DNA from 3 places in the Pseudoalteromonas agarivorans genome. Region 2 is predicted to be linked to each of the others. Evidence: predicted binding sites of a transcription regulator. Region 2 holds the regulator's gene; each other region holds the start of a gene.
What was found. Region 2 encodes LexA, which represses DNA repair genes until DNA is damaged. Its sites were predicted from a motif close to TACTGTATNNNNATACAGTA; they were not measured.

Region 1: the regulator LexA is predicted to act here: its motif matches at 2,806-2,825, upstream of NQT65_RS05765 (YebG family protein).
Region 3: the regulator LexA is predicted to act here: its motif matches at 4,631-4,650, upstream of dinB (DNA polymerase IV).

What each region holds. Positions count from the first base shown of each region.
Region 1 covers NZ_JANIGJ010000002.1:303,999-311,405, reverse strand. Annotated here, with positions in the region: gene NQT65_RS05780 (hotdog fold domain-containing protein) at 179-652, shown strand; gene NQT65_RS05775 (bactofilin family protein) at 660-1,151, opposite strand; gene NQT65_RS05770 (M23 family metallopeptidase) at 1,141-2,304, opposite strand; gene NQT65_RS05765 (YebG family protein) at 2,443-2,757, opposite strand; gene NQT65_RS05760 (ComEA family DNA-binding protein) at 3,103-3,399, shown strand; gene NQT65_RS05755 (DUF6170 family protein) at 3,411-3,713, opposite strand; gene dsbB (disulfide bond formation protein DsbB) at 3,715-4,233, opposite strand; gene fadR (fatty acid metabolism transcriptional regulator FadR) at 4,755-5,468, shown strand; gene NQT65_RS05740 (peroxiredoxin) at 5,704-6,309, shown strand; gene NQT65_RS05735 (TonB-dependent receptor) at 6,397-7,407, opposite strand, start outside.
Region 2 covers NZ_JANIGJ010000012.1:80,021-87,427, forward strand. Annotated here, with positions in the region: gene coxB (cytochrome c oxidase subunit II) at 1-975, opposite strand, end outside; gene lexA (transcriptional repressor LexA) at 1,438-2,055, opposite strand; gene NQT65_RS17800 (PaaI family thioesterase) at 2,233-2,673, shown strand; gene NQT65_RS17805 (hypothetical protein) at 2,684-3,064, opposite strand; gene NQT65_RS17810 (DUF7218 family protein) at 3,296-3,547, shown strand; gene NQT65_RS17815 (hypothetical protein) at 3,691-4,407, shown strand; gene NQT65_RS17820 (VOC family protein) at 4,382-4,732, opposite strand; gene NQT65_RS17825 (endonuclease) at 4,859-5,518, shown strand; gene NQT65_RS17830 (S41 family peptidase) at 5,627-7,246, shown strand; gene NQT65_RS17835 (hypothetical protein) at 7,246-7,407, shown strand, end outside.
Region 3 covers NZ_JANIGJ010000006.1:39,717-47,123, reverse strand. Annotated here, with positions in the region: gene NQT65_RS11745 (ATP-binding response regulator) at 1-1,026, shown strand, start outside; gene NQT65_RS11740 (fumarylacetoacetate hydrolase family protein) at 1,042-1,656, shown strand; gene NQT65_RS11735 (hypothetical protein) at 1,613-2,491, opposite strand; gene NQT65_RS11730 (aldo/keto reductase) at 2,645-3,697, opposite strand; gene NQT65_RS11725 (acyl-CoA thioesterase) at 3,764-4,186, opposite strand; gene dinB (DNA polymerase IV) at 4,662-5,714, shown strand; gene NQT65_RS11715 (M17 family metallopeptidase) at 5,954-7,407, shown strand, end outside.

The DNA of each region.
Region 1 (7,407 bases), on a different contig from region 2:
CTCCTTTTGCTGGCTATTTTAGGTGCCCGCTTATAAAAAAGAAAGGGCTTATGAGTGAGCCTCGCTTTATTGTGATAAATATTTCATGACATTAGGATTAACAGCGCGGTGAATTGCGCTTTTTTTAACTGGTCTGATGTGTTAATTTGGATTTATAAACACAAAATGGGAAATAACAATGAGTAATAAATCAGCCCTTTTAAAAACCTGGCTTAAATTTAAACGCTTACCTTTTGGCAATTGGTTGTTTAGCAAAGCGGTATGCATAAAAGCCCCGTATTTTGGCTCAATGAAACCTTACGTGCTCGATTTAAGAGAAGGGCACTGTAGCGCTGTCGTAAAAAACCGCCGTAGTGTGCATAACCATATTGGGACTATTCATGCTATTGCACAATGTAACTTAGCTGAGCTGTGTGCTGGTGTAATGGTAGATGCCACCGTGCCTTATAAAACGCATCGCTGGATCCCAAAAGGAATGACGGTACACTATTTAGCAAAGGTTGATACCGATGTAACTGCTATTGCAGAAATCGACTTGCCTCGCCAATGGGTAGATAAAGAAGATTTAGTAGTGCCAGTTAAGCTTTACAATACCCGCAATGAACTGGTGTTCACTGCAGATATTACGATGTACATAACCGAGAAAAAGTAATGAGCGCTTAATTAGATTTGGCTTTATCAGCGGCTTGCTTATTAACAAACGACAAGTCGCTATCAGCATCATCAAGCAAAGTTTTTACTTCTTTAGCCGGCTTTAAATCTTCGCTAATAAGTTCCGGTTCTTCTTTTTCAAAGCGCTGTTTTAAGCTGCCTTCAATAATGGCTCCCGCATCAATACTTAGTGTGTCGTGAAAAACATCGCCATGTACGTGAGCGCTGCTTTGAATATTCACTTCACTTGCGTTTAGTGAGCCAATAATTTTACCTTTTACAATGACACTTTTAGCTTCAACCACACCTTCAACAATGCCGGTAGAGCCAATTACCAGGTGCTCTGCCTTTATATCGCCATCAATTCGGCCATCTAGCTGCACTTCGCCTTGGCTGGTAAGTGTGCCAGTTAAGCGCACATCCTCAGAAATAATAGAAGGGGTATGATTTACTCTTTTTAACGTAGTTTGACTACTTGGTTGCTTTTTTTTACCGAACACGAGAAAGCGCCTTTGTTATTTTTAGAGGATTGACATGTTTGCCATCGAGTAACACTTCATAGTGTAAGTGGGTGCTGGTACTTCTGCCAGTACTGCCCATTAATCCAATTACCTCATTTTTAGCAATTGTTTGGCCTTTTTTCACTTTAATTTTATTTAAGTGGCCAAAACGGGTGACCAAGCCATTTTTGTGCTCTAGCTCGATAAAGTTACCATAGCCGCCATTTTTACCAGCGCGCAATACACGTGCATCAGCAGGGGCAAAAATTTCGGTTTTATGCCAGCCAGCTAAATCAACACCTTTGTGAAAAGCGCGGCGGTTGTTCATCGGATCTTTACGTAACCCAAAGTTGCTCGAAATATAGTATTTAGCTGCAGGCAAGGGCAGTGAGTTAGGCAGCTCTGTTAAAAAGTTTTCAAGGTTGTTAAGTAATAATAGCTTATCAACAATGGCTAAAAACTGCCCTGGTATTTTAGTTTCATCAAATACATCTAACGGGCCACCTTGCGCAGTGGTTTGTGCGCCCAGTGCTAAATGTTGTTCAAGGGCTGATTCTAAGCCTGCGCCTTTTAGCATCGCTAAAATTGCATCATGGCGTTTATTAATTTGCGCATCAATAAGCGCAAAATTGTGCTCGTAGTATTTATTTAAGCGCTCATAACGTGCGGCAAAAGTGATTGGCGTTAGAAGGCTGGCGTGTTTGTTTTTCGGCTCTTCATCTACAAGTGGTTCATGAAACTCGCCTTTGTCTTGATTAACAGGCGATTCAAGTTGTTCTTCTAGTTTTATTGTCTCTTTACTAATAGATGCGGGGAGGGATTCAATCATACCTTGCAAAAGTGCCTGCTTTTGCTCTAGTACAGCAAGTTGCTCTAATTGCTTAGCGTGCAGTGCTTTTTGTTCTTGGATCTGCTTTTGCCACACTTGTTGTTTGTCAATTTGGCTTTGTTCTATGTCGGTAATTTTATTTGTTTGGCTATAAACACGAAAACTAGAAATACCGACCCAAGTAATAGTGCCTAAAATAAGCAGTACTGTAAAAAGCTGAAACCAAGGCGCCAAAACAACATGCTTAACTTCGCCATTTTGACGAATAAGCAACTGACGGGCTGGGAAAAATTTTTGGTAAAAAGACTTAATAAATACTGACATGGCACATAAACACTCGCTATTAACCGGATTAATGTATCAATTTCAGTTTAAAAAGCCAGAAAAAATTTGTAACTGTTCAAAAATTAATAAAAAAGGGCTGCTATTTAGTAGCAGCCCTTTATTTAAAATAGTCACAAATTAGCTAGCTTGTTGCTCGTCGTTATCTTTTATTGATGCTACGTTGTCGGCTTTTTTAGCTTTAGCTGTACTTTTTGTTGTGGGCTCTTTTGCGCCTTTTAACACCGCCATAAAGTCATCTTTACTCTTTGCAATTTCAAGCGCAAGCGATTCAACCTGTTGCTCGCTCAGTGGCACATCTACTTTTTCCAGCATTACTTCAAGCGATTCTGCTATATCGAGCATTTTGTCATAGGCATCCGCTTCTTTTTTAGTAGTAAACGTCATTCGCTCAACTCCGTTTCGTTCTACAACATATTTAACAACAACAGCCATGATCTCTCCTGCTTGATTGCGTGGTAATGTGGTTACTGACCCGTAGGTCACTGTTTTTATATACAGTAAATGTTTGTGTGTAAAATTGCAAGTATTTGGTGCATTTTTAGCTTGTCATCAATTTGACAAAAAAGCGTAACTTTACTTTAGTTAAGCAATCACTTGTTGTACCAGCTGCATTTTAGGTTTTCGGATTTAGGTGATTATGCACTGGAAATAATGTAAGTGATGCGCGTTGCTCCTTATTTAACATTATTTCCTCAAATAAAAATTAAGCACATGTTTAAAGCCAAATTAGCCGTTTAACTATAACGCTTTGGTATAAACAAAAATAAGGAATGACAAATGAAAAATCTATTAACGCTACTTATTATTAGCTTTTTAAGCTTTAGCGCGTTTACCCACGCTAACCCTGTTGAAGATAAGCCTATGGTTGAAATGCCGCAAGCGCCGGTTATTAATATTAATAGTGCCGATTCAGAAATGCTGGCCAAGTTGCCTGGTATTGGTAAGAAAAAAGCGCAGGCTATTGTTGATTACAGGGTTGAAAATGGCGAATTTGCCCAGCTGAGCGATTTAGCTAACGTAAAAGGAATAGGTAAAAAGCTTGTAGCTAAACTAGAAGGAAAAGTGTCTTTATAATAGGCAGGGCGCTAAGCGCCCTGTGAATACTGCTCAAGTGCTTTGGCTAAATATTTTTTAGCGAAGTTTATTTCAATCGGGGTTGTTAAAAGCGGGTAACATAGGCCACCTAAAATTAAAAAGGGAATGAGTTCCCACCCTTTAAAAACAGTAAATAATAAAAACAATGGGCTGAGCAATATCAGCTTTACTATTCTTAATAACACTCTATCGGTGGCAGGTAGCATGCTTAGCGCAATAGCAACAACGGCTTGTCGCTGCCTCACTTTAAGGTGCTTTAGTTCAGGCAGCTGACTGGTAAAAAACGTAAACATATTAAATAGTCTTTTTAGTAAGTAAGCGAGTGGTAACAATTACAAAAAGCGTGATAGTAAATAACGAAAATAGTATTTCCATCCATGCTGGCATACTTAATCCCGCAAATTGCCAATCGATATTACCGCAATCCCCTGTGGCTTGAAAAAAGCTTGGGATCCATTCATGCAATGGCATAAATGAAGGAAAGTTTGGCTCAAACTCACAGCTAAATGCAAAGGGATCGGTGGTTGTTTGCATTTCAATGTGCTCACGCGCAATAAAGTAACCCCACACACTTGATACACCCCACACTAAATAAGCGATAGCGCGTACTAATTTACTTTGTGGTTTAGTTGCGCCAATAATGCCTGCCCCTAATAAGCCTAATACCGCAGTTCGCTGGTAAATACACATAATGCATGGAGCAAGTCCCATCTGGTATTGAAAAAACAGTGCGGTGACTTCTAATAAAAATACAATGCCTGTAAATAGTAGCCATGGAGTACGTTGAGTAGGGAGTTGTGCTAGCCAGTTCATAAAAAATCCGCATTGAAATAAGACGTTGAATTATGTACTAGGATAAAGTAACGAGCAACAAAAAGGGTAAAAAAGCTACCGAAGTGGCTTTTTCTAAAATGAAATTAATAAGCGGTTATGGCCAATCCTATTTAGGGAAAGGTTAAGCTTAATTTGCTAAGTGAACATGTAATATAAGATTGGTTCGCTAAAAAGGCTTGTTTAAACGTTACAGTTAACAGGCTCTGCTGTATGCGACTTTTGAATGTGTTTGTTGCCGCACACGGGAATTATTGTAGTAATGTAATGGTTAAGCAAAAACAGCAATAGCATTAATGTACCTACTATGAATAGGGTTAATTTATTTAGCTAATTAGGCCTAATTTAAGCATGTTGAATTTTATTATTTACTATTGCGAAATTTTCAGCGGCTGGTTGGCACTTATATCAACGAGTTTACTTGTTAGTTATATTTCATCTGGTACAATCTGTCAGTTATTCGTATAAAACGATGAGTTGTGATTAATTCGAGTGGGAATTGAATGAGAATTTTTAAAGCTAAAAGCCCAGCAGGATTTGCTGAAGAGTATATAGTTGAATCTATCTGGAACGGCGATTTCCCTCCAGGTTCAATTCTACCTGCAGAGCGTGAGCTTTCTGAGTTAATTGGTGTAACCAGAACAACCTTACGTGAAGTACTGCAACGTTTAGCACGCGATGGCTGGCTAACTATTCAGCACGGCAAACCAACCAGAGTGAATAACTTTTGGGAAACATCGGGTTTAAACATACTCGAAACGCTGGCGCGCTTAGATGAAGACAAAATGCCAGAGCTGACCGATCAGTTATTATCTGCACGTACTAATATTAGTGCTATTTATACCCGTGCAGCGATAAAGCTTAACCCTGAGCGTGTTATTGAGATTTTATCAAAAAGCGATGAACTTGAAGACACTGCGCAAGCTTTTGCAGATTACGATTACAAAGTACACCACGAATTAGCTGTCGCTGGTAATAACCGCATTTACGTACTTATACTTAACGGTTTTAGAGGGTTTTACTTTAAAATTGGTTGTCATTATTTCTCAGACGCAGGCACTCGCCAGTTAGCACGTCAATTTTATAAAGACCTAACAGTATTGGCTGAAAACCGTGAGCATGATGGCGCGATTTCAATGATGCGTAAGTTTGGCCATCAAACCGGTGAAATCTGGCAAAATATTAAAGGCGATATGCCTTCCGATATCATGGATTAGCCCATTTTTAAAACCTGCAAATGCAGGTTTTTTTATAGGCGTAATAAAGTTTTAATATCTGTTCGGTATTTTCGATTGTGCACATCGCTAAATACGATTGTTCTTTTTTCCTTATTAAATTTAAAATGCCACGTAATTATGTGTTGGCGCTATTGTTTTTTAATTTTTAGCGCCCATATAAGTATCAGCATTGCGTATGCAATCGACAACAAACTCAAAATATTTGGAGAATAAAATGGGTGTATTAGTAGGCCGCCAGGCACCAGACTTTACCGCTGCAGCTGTACTAGGTAATGGTGAAATTGTAGATAGCTATAACCTTCATGAAACAATTAAAGGTAAAAAAGCAGTAATCTTCTTTTACCCACTAGATTTCACGTTTGTATGTCCTTCAGAACTTATCGCATTTGATAAGCGTTACGAAGAATTCCAAAAGCGTGGCGTAGAAGTAATTGGTGTTTCTATCGATTCACAATTCTCACACAACGCATGGCGTAACACTGCTGTAGCAGACGGCGGTATTGGTAAAGTTCAATACGCACTAGTTGCAGACGTTAAGCACGAAATTTGTAAAGCATACGACGTTGAGCACCCTGAAGCGGGCGTTGCATTTCGTGGCTCTTTCCTAATCGATGAAGAAGGTAACGTACGTCACCAAGTAGTGAACGACTTACCACTTGGTCGTAACATCGACGAAATGATCCGCATGGTTGACGCGCTAGCATTTCACAGCGAAAACGGCGAAGTATGTCCTGCTGGTTGGGAAGAAGGTAAAAAAGGTATGGACGCAAGCCCTGAAGGTGTTGCTAAGTTCCTATCTGAAAACGAAGGCGAGCTATAATTTAGCCCCTACGTTTTAATAAAAAAACCGCCTAATGGCGGTTTTTTTGTTTTTAGCATAGCCCATTTAATAATGGGCTATATTAAATTAAAACGAGAAGGTTACTTTAGTGTAGAAGTAACGACCTCGTGGGTTGTGTACACCCGATGCATAACCGTAAAGGTCGGCATCGCCATCACCAATGGCAAATGGTGGCTCTTCGTCAAATACGTTATTTACACCAAGCGACACTTTAGTTGCATCACTTACACGGTAAGATGTTTGTAAATCTACCAATGCTTGCGAGTCAACCATACGCGATGTATTGCTATCAAAGTCTAAATTACCGTCAAAGTCTATATCTGGGGTATCTTCAAACTCGCCTACGTAGCTAATATTTACGTTGGTATTAAATTGGCCAATTTCCCAGTTAGTAGAGAAAATCCAGCGGTGCTCTGGGTAATTGTATTCACCGGTGTAATCGCGGCCGTCTTTTTCAAACTTGTTTTGGTACGCCCATTCTAAGTTAAATTTAAGTAAGCCTAAATCATCCAGCGAATGGTTGTAATTTGCTGATAAATCGACACCTGACACTTCTTGCGAAGAGACGTTTTCAAAGGTGCTGTATATTTTTTGAATGGTGCCTAAGCTATTACCACCACTAGGTGCTAAGCGAACACACACCGTGCTATCTTGGTTATTACACTCAGAGTTATAAATTGGGCCAAATTCTTGTTCATCAATTTTATTATCTTGGGTAATACTCCACACATCTACGCTTAAACCAAATTCAGCAGAAGGTGCCCAAATAAAGCCAACGTTCCATGATTCTGACTCTTCTGCTTCTAAGTCAGGGTTACCAGCAAATTCAATGTTGTAATCTAGCGCGTCACAATCAAGGCCAGTTGCTTCACAGCGATAAGTATCTACAAAAAACTGACTTTCTTGTGATGGACCTAAACCTACTTGTGCAAGCGATGGCGCTCTAAACCCTTGTGCCCACGAACCACGAATGGTTATTTCGTCGGTAGGTGCCCAACGTAAAGCGACTTTAGGGTTTGTTGTATTACCAAAGTCGCTGTAATCATCGTAACGTCCAGCGAGTTGAAGCTCTAGGTT
Region 2 (7,407 bases):
AATCACTACATCAATGTGATCTTTTATATCACCCAAAACAATGGGGCTGCCTTTTAGCGCAGGAAATACGCCCGGTAACCCCATACCTGTAGGTTGATGACACGCAGCGCAACTTGCCATATACACTTGCTCACCTAGTGTCATTAGCTCTTCTTTAGGAATTGTTTTATCAAGCAATGCCGCATCAGCAAGTGCGGCTTTTTGCTTAGCTTGCTTAGCATCTGCAAGCCATGCGTTAAAGTCCTCTTGCGATTTAGCTTCAACCACCACGGGCATAAAACCATGATCTTTACCGCACAGCTCTGCACACTGTCCCCGGTAAATACCTTCTTCGTTAATGTTGGTCCACGTTTCGTTGATAAACCCCGGATTGGCATCTTTTTTAACGGCAAAATCGGGTACCCACCAAGAGTGAATAACATCATCAGAGGTCATTAAAAAACGCACCTTTTGATTAATTGGCAGTACTAAAGGTTTATCAACCTCAAGTAAATAATTAGGGTTTTTATTAGCAAGGTTGGCTATTTCGTCTTGAGGGGTAGATAAAATAGAGTAAAACTCTACGTCTTCGCCCATATATTCATAATGCCACTTCCACTGTGACCCTGTAATTTTAATGGTTAAGTCGGCCTTACTGGCATCTTCCATCGCAATGAGGGTTTTAGTGGCAGGGATTGCCATGGCAATTAAAATAACAAACGGAATGGCAGTCCAAAGAATTTCTACTTTGGTACTTTCATGAAATTGGGCAGGAACTGCCCCTTTAGATTTACGGTGATGAATCAGTGCCCAAAACATTATTGCGAACACTATCACCCCAATCACACAACATATTAAAAATATGGTCATGTGTAGCTGATATACATTATTACTTATATCGGTTACGCCCTTGCGCATATTGTATTGGCTATTAGCCAGCACTTGCTGCGGGAACATAATCAACACAAGCCACAAGGTAGAGGTCAGTTTACCCATGTGACGGCTCCTTTGATGCTATTGCGAATGCAAAGCGAAGAGGCATACGGCTTAAACGCCAATTCGTTATTTTTATTTTTTAACCAATCTTATTTTTAATTGGTATCGCTAGGACAACAAAAGGTTTGTGTATATTGTGTGTTCTCATAACTAAAAAGCTGTGAGTTATTGTTAGTCCAGCACATTAATGATTAGCTAAAAAACGTACAACAAGCAAGTTTTAGTATAAAAAACAATCAAGTGATATTTTAAAATTGACTAAATGACGGCGTATTAAATTGTTATTTAACAGCCAAGATACGAGCAAAATTAAGGGATGTAACACGCTTAGGAAGATAAAAGTATGAGTGAAAAAAAGTTTACAGCCTAAATAATTTTAGGGCGCTTTGAGGTGGGGGAAGGTTTGTTTTTAAAACAAAAATGCACACTAAAAAGTGCGCATTTATAGATATTACTTAAAAATTACATCCAGTCGGCATTTCTTATTACGCCAACGGCTAACCCTTCAATATTAAAAGATTCGTTTTCAAGGTCTACCTCTATAGGCGTAAACTCTTCGTTTTCGGCGTGTAATAATACTTTTCGGCCTGCTTTTTCTAGGCGTTTTACGGTTACGTCTTCATCTACTCGTGCAACCACAACTTGGCCGTTTTCTGCTGTTTGAGTACGGTGTACGGCAAGTAAGTCACCATCCATAATACCTATATCTTTCATACTCATGCCGTTAACACGCAGTAAAAAGTCGGCGGCTGGTTTAAACATAAGTGGGTCTATTTTACAGTGACTCTCAACATGCTCTTGCGCCAAAATAGGCGAACCCGCTGCAACTCTACCTATTAATGGCAGACCCAGTTGCTCAGGCTCCTCTTCTTCAACCAATTGAATACCACGGCTTGCGCCTGGTTTCATTTTAATAACACCTTTTTTGGCAAGCGCTTTTAAGTGCTCTTCTGCGGCATTGGCACTTTTAAAACCGAGTGTTTGCGCAATTTCGGCACGTGTAGGAGGCATACCAGTGTCTTTAATAAAAACTTTTATTAGTTCGAGTATTTGAGCTTGGCGTTTAGTTAATGGTCGCATACAACTGGTTTTCCATACAGTACATTTAACTGTGAGTATATACAGTTAAATAAAAATCGCAAATTTAAATTGTGCTTTAAAATAGCTAAATACACCGCACCTGGATAAATTTTAGGTAATTACAGACGTTCAGTATTTAAAATGCTATAAATTTGCTTTCAATATAAAGGAGTAATTATGAGTATTTGGCATCAACCCATCACATTAGAGCTTTGCAAACAGTTAGATGAGGGAATAAACGGCCAAGGCACGCTAATGAAAACCATGGGCATAGAAATAACCGAAATAGGAGATGATTACCTAGTGGCTACCATGCCCGCAATTCCTGAGCATCATAATCCTATTGGTATGGTACACGGTGGCGCAAATGTGGTACTTGCCGAAACCGTAGCAAGCTACGCCGCTAACTTTGTAGTGGACTTTACAAAATTTTATTGTGTTGGACAGGAAATTAGCGCCAGCCACTTAAAGGCCTCTCGAAATGGCACTTTAACCGCCGTTACTCGTGCATTTCATATTGGTAAGCGCAGTTCTGTATGGGAAATAAAAATAACCAATAGCCGCGGCGAGCTTTGCTGCGTATCAAAAATGACCGCAGCGGTTGTCGAGCGCAAATAGTTAACTATGGCTACTTTTCGATAGGGTAAATCGTTATTTCCATACCAGCGCCAATTGCAGATATACGTAGCAGTGTATCTGCATGTAGAGCTTGGTTAAAACACTTAGGTGACGTGCCCGACTCAAAGCCTATATCAAACGTTCTGCGCGAACAGCTTAGCCACTGCTTAAGCGCATTACGTGAACACGACTCTATTAATTCACATAAGTGGTTGATTGCTTTGTCTGGCGTGGTTATATCACCTGAGGCTTCAATACGCGCCAATTGACGATATTCGTCTTTGTCATAATGCAAAACCATCGCGTTTTTCTTTAAGTCTGCCACTAGGGCGCTAATATCTTGTTTAGACTCAAGCTCTAGATCTACATTTAAAAATTGAATTTCCGACATTGTCTGCTTTTTACCCTCTTATAGTTTCATCGCAAACTTTAACGCAGTTTTACTTTTATACCAAATCAACTAAGCGCTAAACATGGCTTTATTCATAGAAAATACCTGTTTAAACGCCATTGGCACCTAATTTGCCTTATAAAACGGGTTAGGCTAGTTACGCTTAATTTTACCGTTTATGTATGAAAGTTATACACACACTGTGTAATTAAACGCTTCAGGAGGACAATTATGGTAGATCATGGCCCGCAAATTAAAAACGACGATCAGTACGATGCGCTTCGAGATGAAGGCATGAGCAAACAAAAAGCCGCGCGCATTGCTAATAGCAATACTCATAAAACCGCTGTTAAAGGCGGCAAAGCCTCAAAGTATGAGCAGCGCACTAAAAAGCAGCTGTACAATAAAGCTAAAGAGCTCGGCATTAGCGGCCGCTCAAAAATGAGCAAACAAGGGCTAATAAATGCCTTACGTGAGCATTAAACACAGCCTCACTGATTTTTTACCGCTCCTTTTTATTATTTTTATAAAGTTAGAGTAAGCTTATGAATAACTGCGACAAAATGCCGCAGTAAAAGCATGGGTTGTTGTAAAACACTAACGCTAAAAATAATAAGAAACACAAAATGAAAAAACAACTATTTAAGCGCGCTCGAAAACTACATAAGTGGCTAGGCTATTTACTTGCCTTACAAATTTTAGCTTGGCTTTTAGGCGGCTTAGTAATGAGCGCGATACCACTTGAATACGTACACGGTAAGCACCTTGCTAAGCGCACACTTACAAACCCATTTACTCAAGCAGACTACCCCACATCACTCGATAATATTACTGCCCAAGTGCCTAACCCCACGCAAATAGTGTTTGAGCACTTTTTAACGACCCCGCTTATTACTGTTATTAATACTGAGGAGCAGCAAAGCTTTAATGGTTTAACGGGGCGCCCTTTTCAGCCACCGACTAAAATACAAATTACCGCTAATGCACAAGCGCATTTACTCATCGACGCTAAGGCAATTAGCACTACACTTTTAAAACAAGGCACTCGAGAGGTGGGATACAAAAAAAATGTGTGGCAAGTACAATTTAACGACACCTTTAATACTACGCTGTATTTAAATGCAATTAACGGCAAAGTTATCAGCGTTCGCAGCACACTATGGCGCATATTCGACTTTTTTTGGATGCTACACATAATGGATTACGACGAGCGAGAAGATTTTAACAACCCGCTCCTCATCAGTTTTGCAGCCACCAGCCTACTATTTTGTTTATGCGGTATTATTTTATTAATACAAAACGTTAGGCTAAAAAAACTTACACGTGTTGGTCAATCAAAATAGGGTTGCCGTCTGGGTCGGTAATAATAAAGCTTTTATCACCCACAGGTTCAACCTGGATATGAGCGTTTTGAAAATATTCGCTAAGCGTATCAACATCCTTAAACTCTGTAACGGTTTGTGCGTTTTGATCCCAGCCAGGATTGAAGGTCAGCATGTTTTTATCAAACATACCCGAGAACAAACCAATTAAATGTTCACCGTTTTTCATCACTAGCCAATTTTGCTCTATCTCACCTGCAAACTCGCTAAAGCCCAGCTTTTCGTAAAACGCTTTTGAGGCTCTAATATCTTTAACCGTTAAACTTATTGAAAAAGCACCTAGCATAGTCATCTCCTCGCTATTTTTTATATCAGTATAGAGTGTACTAAGCATTGCGGATTAAAATTTGTTCAGGCTTTATCTTTTAGCAGCAAAACTTTAGACTAGCGCCTCCTGTAGTTCACGTATGTGATGGATATGCTTAAATTTATTTTGGCCTTTGTGGCTTGTTGTATTTGTTTTTCTGCATCGAGTGAAGAATTTACCCGCTTTTCAACGGCTAAAAGGCACTTAATTAAAACCCTACCCGAAAACGCCAAAAGCCTTTACTGCGGCTGCGACATTAAAAAACAAGGTAAAAAGCTAATCCCCGACCCTAGCAACTGTGGTTATATTCCGCGTAATACGTTAACTTCCTCTGGCAAGGTTAATGTACGTGCACTGCGTATAGAGTGGGAGCATATAGTGCCGGCGTGGGAATTTGGACACCAGCTACAATGCTGGCAAAACGGTGGTCGTAAAAACTGTCGCAAGGTCAGTGCTAAATTTAGAAAAATGGAAGCCGATATAAACAATTTAGCCCCTGCTATTGGCGAAATTAACGCAGATCGCTCTAACTATCGCTTTGGTATGCTTAGCGAAAACGCCACCCAATATGGCCGCTGCCAAGTAAAGGTTAACTTTAAACAACGCGTTGTAGAGCCTCCTTTTTATGCCCGTAAGCGCATTGCCGACACCTACGCCTATATGCAAAAAACATACGGCTTAAAAATATCAGCTAAACAACAAAAGCTATTTGATGCCTGGCAAAAACAAGCATTTGCAGATAAAAGCAGCGCAAGTAAGTTGTAGCACACCTAAGTGTATACACTCATTTACATAATTTAGGGGCTAATACGTTGAATAAATGAGCGGGTGTTGTAGTATTTTAAACAACTTATTTACAAAAAGTAGTTTTGTATGTTTAAAAATAATAAAGCAACACTCGCTATTATTGCTGCACTTTCAAGCCTAACGCTTGTGGGCTGTGGCGGTGGTAGCAGCATGAATGAAACGCCCGACCCAGTCATCACACCTCCTGCAAGTACAGCCCCAACATGGACGGCAGGTGTATTTGAGCCATCGGACGAGTTAAAAAACTTTTGCGAAAACCCACGCACAGGTAACGATCCGTTTAATAATAATGCGCCTTACCCTGACCAAGCCGGTTCGGCCCTTTACGAAAAGCTTTGGCTTCGCTCGTGGAGCGACGAAACCTACCTTTGGTATGATGAAATAGCTGATAACGACCCTGAAAACTTTGCTACAGTGGCGGATTATTTTGCCCAACTAAAAACCGAAGAACTAACCGATTCTGGTGATAAAAAAGATAATTTTCATTTTTCAGAGCCTTCTGAGGACTACTTTCAAGAAGCGCAATCAGGGGTAACCTCAGGCTATGGTATAAATTGGGCATTTATTGGCGACCCAGCTGATAGAATTTTACGTGTTGCCTACCTAGAAGACGACTCACCAGCAAGCCAAATTGGTTTTCAACGTGGCGATACCGTACTTGAAGTTGATGGCGTAAGCATTAATACCAGCACACAAGCAGGCGTAGATACCTTAAACGAAGGCTTATTTAGCCCTACTAATGGCGACTCGCACACCATCGTTGTGCGCAGTAACGATGGCGCTGAAAAAACCTTTAACGTAACTGCCGACAACATAGAGCAAACGCCTGTTCAAAACGTAAAAACCATTACCACTGCAAATGGCACTAGCGTAGGGTACATGCAGTTTAATAGCCATATAGGTATTGCCCAAGAAGGCTTAATTGCTGCCGTTAATAAATTTAAAACCGATAACGTGGAAGAGCTTGTTATCGACTTTAGATATAACGGAGGCGGTTTATTAGCGCTTTCTTCGCAGCTGGCTTACATGGTGGCGGGCAGCGCCAACATTCAAAACCGTATTTATTACCAAACTCAGCAAAACGATAAACAACCGGTAGAGTCGCCTTTTCCGTTCATAGATGAAGAAATTGATTACTCAACTTTTTTTAGCACTGGCGAAAGCCTCCCCGATTTAAACCTATCTAAGGTGTATGTGCTTAGTACATCGGGTACGTGTTCAGCCTCAGAAGCCTTTATTAATGGCTTAAAAGGCATTGACGCCGAGGTAGTGCTCATTGGCGACACAACCTGCGGTAAACCATACGGTTTTACCCCAACACATAACTGTGGCACCACCTATTACACCATTCAATTTAGCGGTATTAACAGTAAAGGGTTTGGTGAATATGCAGCAGGCTTTACGCCAACGCCTACACCGCAGTTTGATGCTGATGTCAAAGGCTGTGTAGTCAATGACGACTTTGATAATCAATTAGGCGATCCAAACGAAGGGGTACTCTCTACTGCGCTTTATCATATTGATAATAACGGTACGTGCCCTGTTAGCACCGCCTCTGCAAGTATTAAAACGCAAGTACAAAGCGCTGCTGGCGATAGCAAGCAGCTATTACCTTTAAACGCACCTAATAACGTTAACCGTGGCAATATGGATTTAACATGGCCTACGTTAAATAAGGATAAGTAATGGCTAAACTACTGGCAATATTAAGCTTATTATTTATTGGAGGCTGTAACAGTATGAGTAATGCCACAGCTAAGCCTGCACTACTAACCGAGGTAAACCCAGGCGTTATAGCCACGCTCCAGCAAGCGATTATAAAAGCAAAGGGCGGCACACTAGTTACA
Region 3 (7,407 bases), on a different contig from region 2:
TTAATTTTTAAACCCTTTGAGCAAATAGCCGATGTAGAATCGCGCTCTGTTGGCGGAGCAGGCTTAGGCCTTGCTATTTGTGCCGAGCTATTAACGCGTATGCACGGCAGTATTGATTTAACCTCTAGAATGGGAGAAGGCTCTACCTTTACTATTTCGGTGTACCCAGGTGATATAAGTGAAGTAGAACGCCAAGTATTAAACTTTAGCAGTGGCTCGCAATTACAGACAAAATCAGCACCATGCAAAGTGACCGGCCGCGTATTAGTGGTTGATGATTTACGCGATTTACGCATGTTAGTTGGCCATATGATTAGCACATGTGGTGCGCGTGTAGACTACGCCGAACATGGCCAGCAAGCGCTTGAAAAAGTAAGAATTGCCGAGGCGTACCGCTCACCTTACGACATTATTTTTATTGATATACATATGCCTGTAATGGGTGGTAAAGAAGCGACAATAGAGCTTAGAAAAATGGGCTATACAGGCCCAATTATTGCGCTTACTGCCGCCACTATGAAAGGTATACATGAAGAACTTGCAGCCCTTGGCTTTAACGATGTAATACCAAAGCCCGTTGATAGCTCTTCTTTGTATCAATGCTTACAAGATTACTTAGTATCGCCAGAGCATGCGCCTCAAGCTAAAAACATTCACAGCGACAAAGCTGTAATAGAGAAAAAACAGCGCTTTTTATTGGTTGAGGACGACCAAGATGCAGCGCAAATTACGCAGTTGCTGCTAGAAAGTTTAGGGGTAGAAACCGTTATTACCTCAACGTGTGCACAGTGTTTACAAACCCTCAATCATGACCAACAATTTAATAAGGTATTGCTAGATATGCACTTACCTGACGGGCGTGGTGTAGATTTAGGTAAGCAAATTAACGAACGTTACCCTGACTTAAGCTTGGTGATTGTTAGTGGTGCAGAGCCCGATCCTAAGCAGATCAAAGATTTAAATATTAATCATGTACTTTTGAAACCGATTAATCTGAGCTTATTAGAAACCTTGATCAGCTCGTAATTTAGAAGTTATTTTATGCAGTCGATAAAACTAGAAAGTGAGATATTAACACCCTCTAAAGTAGTATGCGTTGGGCGTAATTACACCGCGCATATTGCCGAGCTTAATAATGAGCTACCAGATCAAATGGTATTGTTTAATAAACCGAACAGTGCGCTTTCGTCTACCTTATTTGCTACGCACAATAACGACACACTGCACTATGAAACCGAGCTGTGTTTTGTTATTAAAAATAATGAGTTGGCAGGCGTAGGTTTAGGGTTGGATTTAACTAAACGTACCGTGCAAAGTAAGCTTAAAAATAAAGGGTTACCGTGGGAGCGCGCCAAGGCGTTTAACGGCTCGGTATTATTAACGCCCTTTGTCGCTATAGCGGATGCTGAGCAGGCGTTTACGTTTGAGCTTAAAATTAACGATAACGTTATTCAACAAGGCGATACGCAATTTATGATACACAAGCCTAAAGATATTTTAAGTGAAATTAATGAGTTTATGCACTTAGAAAATGGCGATGTAATAATGACAGGAACGCCTGCAGGCGTAGGGGAAGTGCCTGCAAACAGCGTATTTACAGTAAGCTTGTATGCTAATTCGACCTGCTTGTTATCGCAAAGTTGGCAGGCACAATAGGATTAAGTATTTGCTGTTGGTAATGCTTAGTAAACTGCGGAAAACTTTGCTCTAACCAAAAGCGCTGACTATTTATATAAGCAGGCGATTGTAATACCTGCTTATGTAGCGCTTTATTTATTTTATTAAGCGCCTTGGTAGCAAAATCATTCGGTGCTCTTACTGCACACCCTATAGCCCCTAAAACAAACTCTCTAGGGTCTTCTTCAATTGGTAAACTGACTATATTTTTAAACTTACTGTGGTTGACAAAATAATCCCTCATAAACGGGTAGTCTATTGTGTAATCTAAAAAGCCGCGACTCAAGCGAGCAATAACAGCTTGGCTTTCATTTTCGCTGCTCCAGCTTAGCGATGCTTTATGATACACCGTGGTGTTTTCGATTATTTTATTAATTTTTGAAGTAAACTTGCGCGCCGCGGCTTGACCATACACATATTGCTCGTCTGACAATAAATGAATAAGTTTAATAGGGCTGCCATACTTAGCGTGTATTTCTGGAGCAAGTTTTTGAGTGGTTAAAACCGAAAAAGGCGGGTAAACCGTGGTGGGGGTAGAAAACTGTAACACCCCATTGGCCGTTTTTTTATGAATAACACACGGAAAGCATACATTATCGCCTTCATTTAAGTGCTTATTAATTCGCTCTTGCGGCACGATTAGTCGTGTGTGTTTTACATCATCAATGCTGTTAATTAGTTGCTCGGTGAGGTTGTCGCAAATACCACCTTGCGGCGCATGCGAATCTTTATCCATATGAAAGGGGGGCGTGTAACTTTGTAGCCATACAATTTCTTTAATTGGGTGAGTATTGTCAGCGTACCCGTAACGCATTAAACCACCTAGGACACCAAAGAATAAAATTACATTTCTAAGCATAACTCACTAAAAATAATCCATTTAAGTTAACTTTAGTATAGTTTTACTTTGTATATGTTCAAATGTAAGAGAGAAAAAGGCAGTAAAAAAACTGCCTATTATTTTGGTTTAATATGGCTGCGGGTAATCTTTAAAAATAGTGCCAATTTCAGTTAGAGTGTCGTCGCTTAAAGTTATGCTAAAAGCGTCAATGTCTTCTTTTAATTGGGCGATGCTGGTCGCACCAATAATTGACGAGGTAACGCCATCGACTTGATTACACCAAGCAAGAGCCAATTGGGCTGGGGTTATGCCGCTTGCATGTGCAAGCTCTACATAACGCTGCGTGGCTTTTTGCGCGTTAGGGGTATCTCTAAAAATGCCATTGCGCTGCATAAATGTCCAACGCGAGCCCGCTGGGCGTGCGCCGTTTAGGTATTTACCCGTTAGCAGGCCAGCAGCAAGCGGCGACCAAGGTAAATAAGCAATGTCTTCATGGATACACTGCTCAATTAAATAGGGCCAATCTTTAGCGTGCGCCAGGCTAAACTCGTTCTGAATAGACACCATACGCGGTAAGTTATGCGCTTTTGCTAAATTTAAAAATTGGCTAATGCCCCATGGGGTGTCATCTGAAAGGCCACAATATTTTATTTTTCCGGCTTTAACACACTCATTAAGGCCCTCTAAAATATCAAGCATACCCGCTTGTTGTTGCTCAGTATCTACGTCACTAAAAGTGAGTTTACCTGGCCACTGCCTGCCAAAATGTGGGGTAGAGCGATTAGGCCAATGCAATTGGTATAAATCTATGTAGTCGGTTTGTAGGCGTTTAAGTGAGTTATCTACGGCCTCAATGACAGCGCTGCGTGTTATATCGCCGCCATCTCGTACCCACGACAAGCCATTGCCTGCAATTTTACTCGCCAATACAATATCGCTGCGCTTTTGCGCATTACGACTTAGCCAGTTACCTATAATTTGCTCTGTTTTACCGTAGGTCTCTGGTGAAGGAGGAACGGCATACATTTCGGCAGTATCTATAAAATTAACGCCTTGTGCCAAGGCATAAGCTATTTGCTCATCGGCGTCTTGCTGGGTATTTTGTTTACCCCAAGTCATGCTGCCTAAGCATACTCTAGAAACATCAACACCGCTGCTGCCTAACGGACTGTATTGCATTTAAAATCCTTAAATTATGTAAGATCTTGAGAGTGGATAATTAATACCAATTCGCAATAAACCTACTTAAGCGAATTGATGTAGTGCCGATAGTAATGGCTCTGAAATCGCCGCTTTTTGTCCTGTTTTAAAGTCAAACATAACAACTTGAGAATAGCCTGTGGTAGTAATAGCTTGCTGAGCATGGCTAAATACAGAGTAATTCATCATAAAACGGTCGCTTTTTATATCTGAAATAGTAATACCTACGGTTAAGGTATCTGGGAAGGTCACTGGACGTTTATAGCGAATATTGTTTTCACTAATGACTGGGCCTATTCCACCTGGTTTTATCGTATCAAACTGATTTATTTTATTTAGAAAATCGATACGCGCAATTTCAAAATAACGCAAGTACACCACGTTGTTAACATGTTGTAGGGCGTCCATATCGGCCCATGCTACGGTGATATCGGTATGAATAGGGTGCTGATCTTTGAACCTTTGCATGTATGTGTACTCTTAGTTTTAAATGAATGAGGTTATCAATATGGTGTTTGTAGCTCAAGACAATAAATGCCATGTTTTTTTATAAGATGATTGTACCTATTTATTTTTAGGACTACAGTTAAATAACACAGACAACACACACACGAGAACACACATGCAAAATATAATTAATTGGGCTTTAGCCAGTTTAGTTTTTATAGCGTCTTTTGCTTGCTATGCAATGGGTAATGCCTCCGGCGGCATAATGCTTTTAGCTGCGGGGTTTTTATTGGAGTTTGTTTTTTGGCTACATTGCTTTAAAAAATCAAAGCGCTTTAAGCAGCCGTTTTAAAAAAGCGGTTTAAAGCTTGCGCGGTTTAACGCGCTACACCTAGTAGCGCTTTAACTTTAGCAAGCTAAACAGGCTTTAATGGACTTGCTTAATGAAAGTGAATCCTTAATAATGGCTGTATAAATAAACAGTTGTTATGTGGTAATGAAAAAGTTTATTCATATCGACATGGACTGCTTTTATGCAGCGGTTGAAATGCGCGATAACCCCAAACTTGCCAGTGTGCCTTTAGCGATTGGTGGCAATAGCCGTCGTGGTGTGCTCTCTACAGCAAATTATATAGCGCGCGAATATGGTGTTCGCTCGGCTATGTCTAACTACCACGCTAAGCAATTATGCCCCGATTTAGTTATTGTGCCTGGGCGCATGGCGGTTTATAAAGAAATTTCTAACCAAATACGCGCTGTATTTAAACGCTACACCGACCAAATAGAGCCGCTGTCGCTTGATGAAGCTTACCTCGATGTAACCAACAGCACCGCATGCAAAGGCAGCGCAACGCTTATTGCTCAGCAAATTAGAGCAGATATTTATAACGATACCAGCCTTACTGCCTCTGCCGGAGTTGCCCCCATTAAGTTTATTGCCAAAATAGCCAGTGACGAAAATAAACCCAATGGCCAATTTGTGGTTTTGCCGGATGAAGTTGATGCGTTTTTAAATAATTTACCGCTGGGTAAAATCCCTGGTGTGGGCAAAGTAACCCTCGAAAAGCTTAATTTAAAGGGGTTATACACAGGTAAAGACGTTCGCGAGAAAGGCGTTAATTGGATGCAGCAGCATGTGGGGAATTTTGGTGTATCGCTTTATCAAAAATGTGCTGGCGAATATATTGGTAAAGTAACCACTGAGCGAGTGCGTAAATCGCTTAGTGTTGAACACACCTATGAATACAATAAAAATAGCTTACAAGAATGTTTAGATCAGTTACCTAAATTACTGGAAGAGCTAACAGCGCGTCTTAATAAGCAACAGCTACAAAACCGTATTAATAAGCTAAGCGTAAAAGTGAAGTTTGCAAACTTTGTTGTTACCTCAGCGGATCAAGCTCATCATCAATTAAATACTGCTATTTTTACTGAATTACTCTCTAAGGCGTATCAACGGGGTATGCAGCAACCGGTTCGCTTATTAGGTATTGGGGTAGGTGTTAAAAATGAACCTAATTTAAATTTGCAACTGAGTATTCTTGATTAACTACACGCTTTTTTGCAATTTAGAGTGCTTTAGCAAAGTAATTTAAACGTGGTATAAGCAGGGGCTGCCTTTACTAAAAACTATATAGTGGTTGTTAATTTCTTCTTAAAACATGGAGTCACTTTAGTTTGCTGTAAAACCAAGTTGCCAGATTAAAATGAGCTGATCGCAGTTGGCTGGTTTTGTGTTTTTATATCAACGATAATAGCCCCTTATGTTTTCTAACAGGAGTTTTACTTATGGCATATCCTCAAGCGATAGCTGCACAATCACTTAGTGCAAGCTTTGACTCATTTTCTCACGATGCACTTATTATAATTAGTGATGACTTTTCTCAATTAGCCAATAACTCATTAAGTGATGCTATCGAATCACACGCTAAAGTAGATTCTCGTATTGGTAAACAAGTTACGTTTTTAGTGGTTGATAATGTACGCGTTGTTTTAGCACCTACGGGGCCGCTTAACCGCGATTACGATGATGTAAGACGCTACTTTGATGCCGCTAAGCTAGCGATTAACGAAGCAAAAGCCGCGGGTAGTGTAAACCCTGCTATTTACTTACCAAAATTACATACAGATGCGCGTTACCAGCATGCATTAGAAGTGGCGTATTTAGGCGCATGCCAAGCCTTATGGCAACCTTTAGAGGCGCGCGAATACCACGGCGAAAGCATTGAGCCTATTACGCAAATAGGTTTAATAGATGCAAATGAGCAAACAGTTAAAGCAGTAAATGCAATTGCAGCAGGGCAATATGCGGCACGTGATTTATGCGGTACTGAGCCTGAACGTATGGCGCCACCACGCTTTGCCGATTACTGTGTTGAGCTTTTTAAAGGCTCTAAAGTAGCGGTTGATGTGATTGACGATATTAACACTATAGATAAAAACTACCCTATGCTTAGCACCGTTGCTCGCGCATCTTATGCGGTTGAGCGCCACCACCCACGTGTTGTTAAGCTAGAATACGTGCCAGAAGGTGAAGTAACGCGCACGCTAATGTTTGTTGGTAAAGGACTAGTTTACGATACCGGCGGCGCCGATTTAAAAGTAGGCGGTTACATGGCGGGTATGAGCCGTGATAAAGGCGGGGCTGCATCCGTTGCGGGCTTTATGAAAGCCGTGGCAGATTACCAACCTAGAGGCGTTAAAGTTATTTCTTACTTAGCTGTGGTCCGTAATTCAATTGGCTCTGATTGTTTTGTACCAGATGAAATTATCACTAGCCGTGAAGGCGTACGTGTACGCATTGGTAACACCGATGCAGAAGGGCGTTTAGCTATGGGTGACCTACTTAGCGAAATGAAAGATGTCGCCAAAGGCGAAGTTAACCCAACATTATTCACCGTGGCAACCCTTACAGGCCATGCGGCACGTGCTATGGGCCCTTACGGAGCATATGTTGAAAACGGACCTGCACGTAGCGCTAATATCTCTCGTCAAATAGCGGATTGTGGTGATTTATGGGCAGATGCAGCTGAGGTTTCTCGCTCTCGCCGTGAAGATTACGACTTTATCAAACCGCGTACCCTCGCTGATGATGTTTTATCAAGCAATAATGCGGCCTCTGCTGTTACAGCCCGTGGGCATCAATTCCCTATGGCGTTTTTAGCCGTTGTTGGTGGGCTTGATAAACACGGTAACGACTCTGAGCAGCCGCTTCCTTATGTACATATGGACATTGCTGGTAG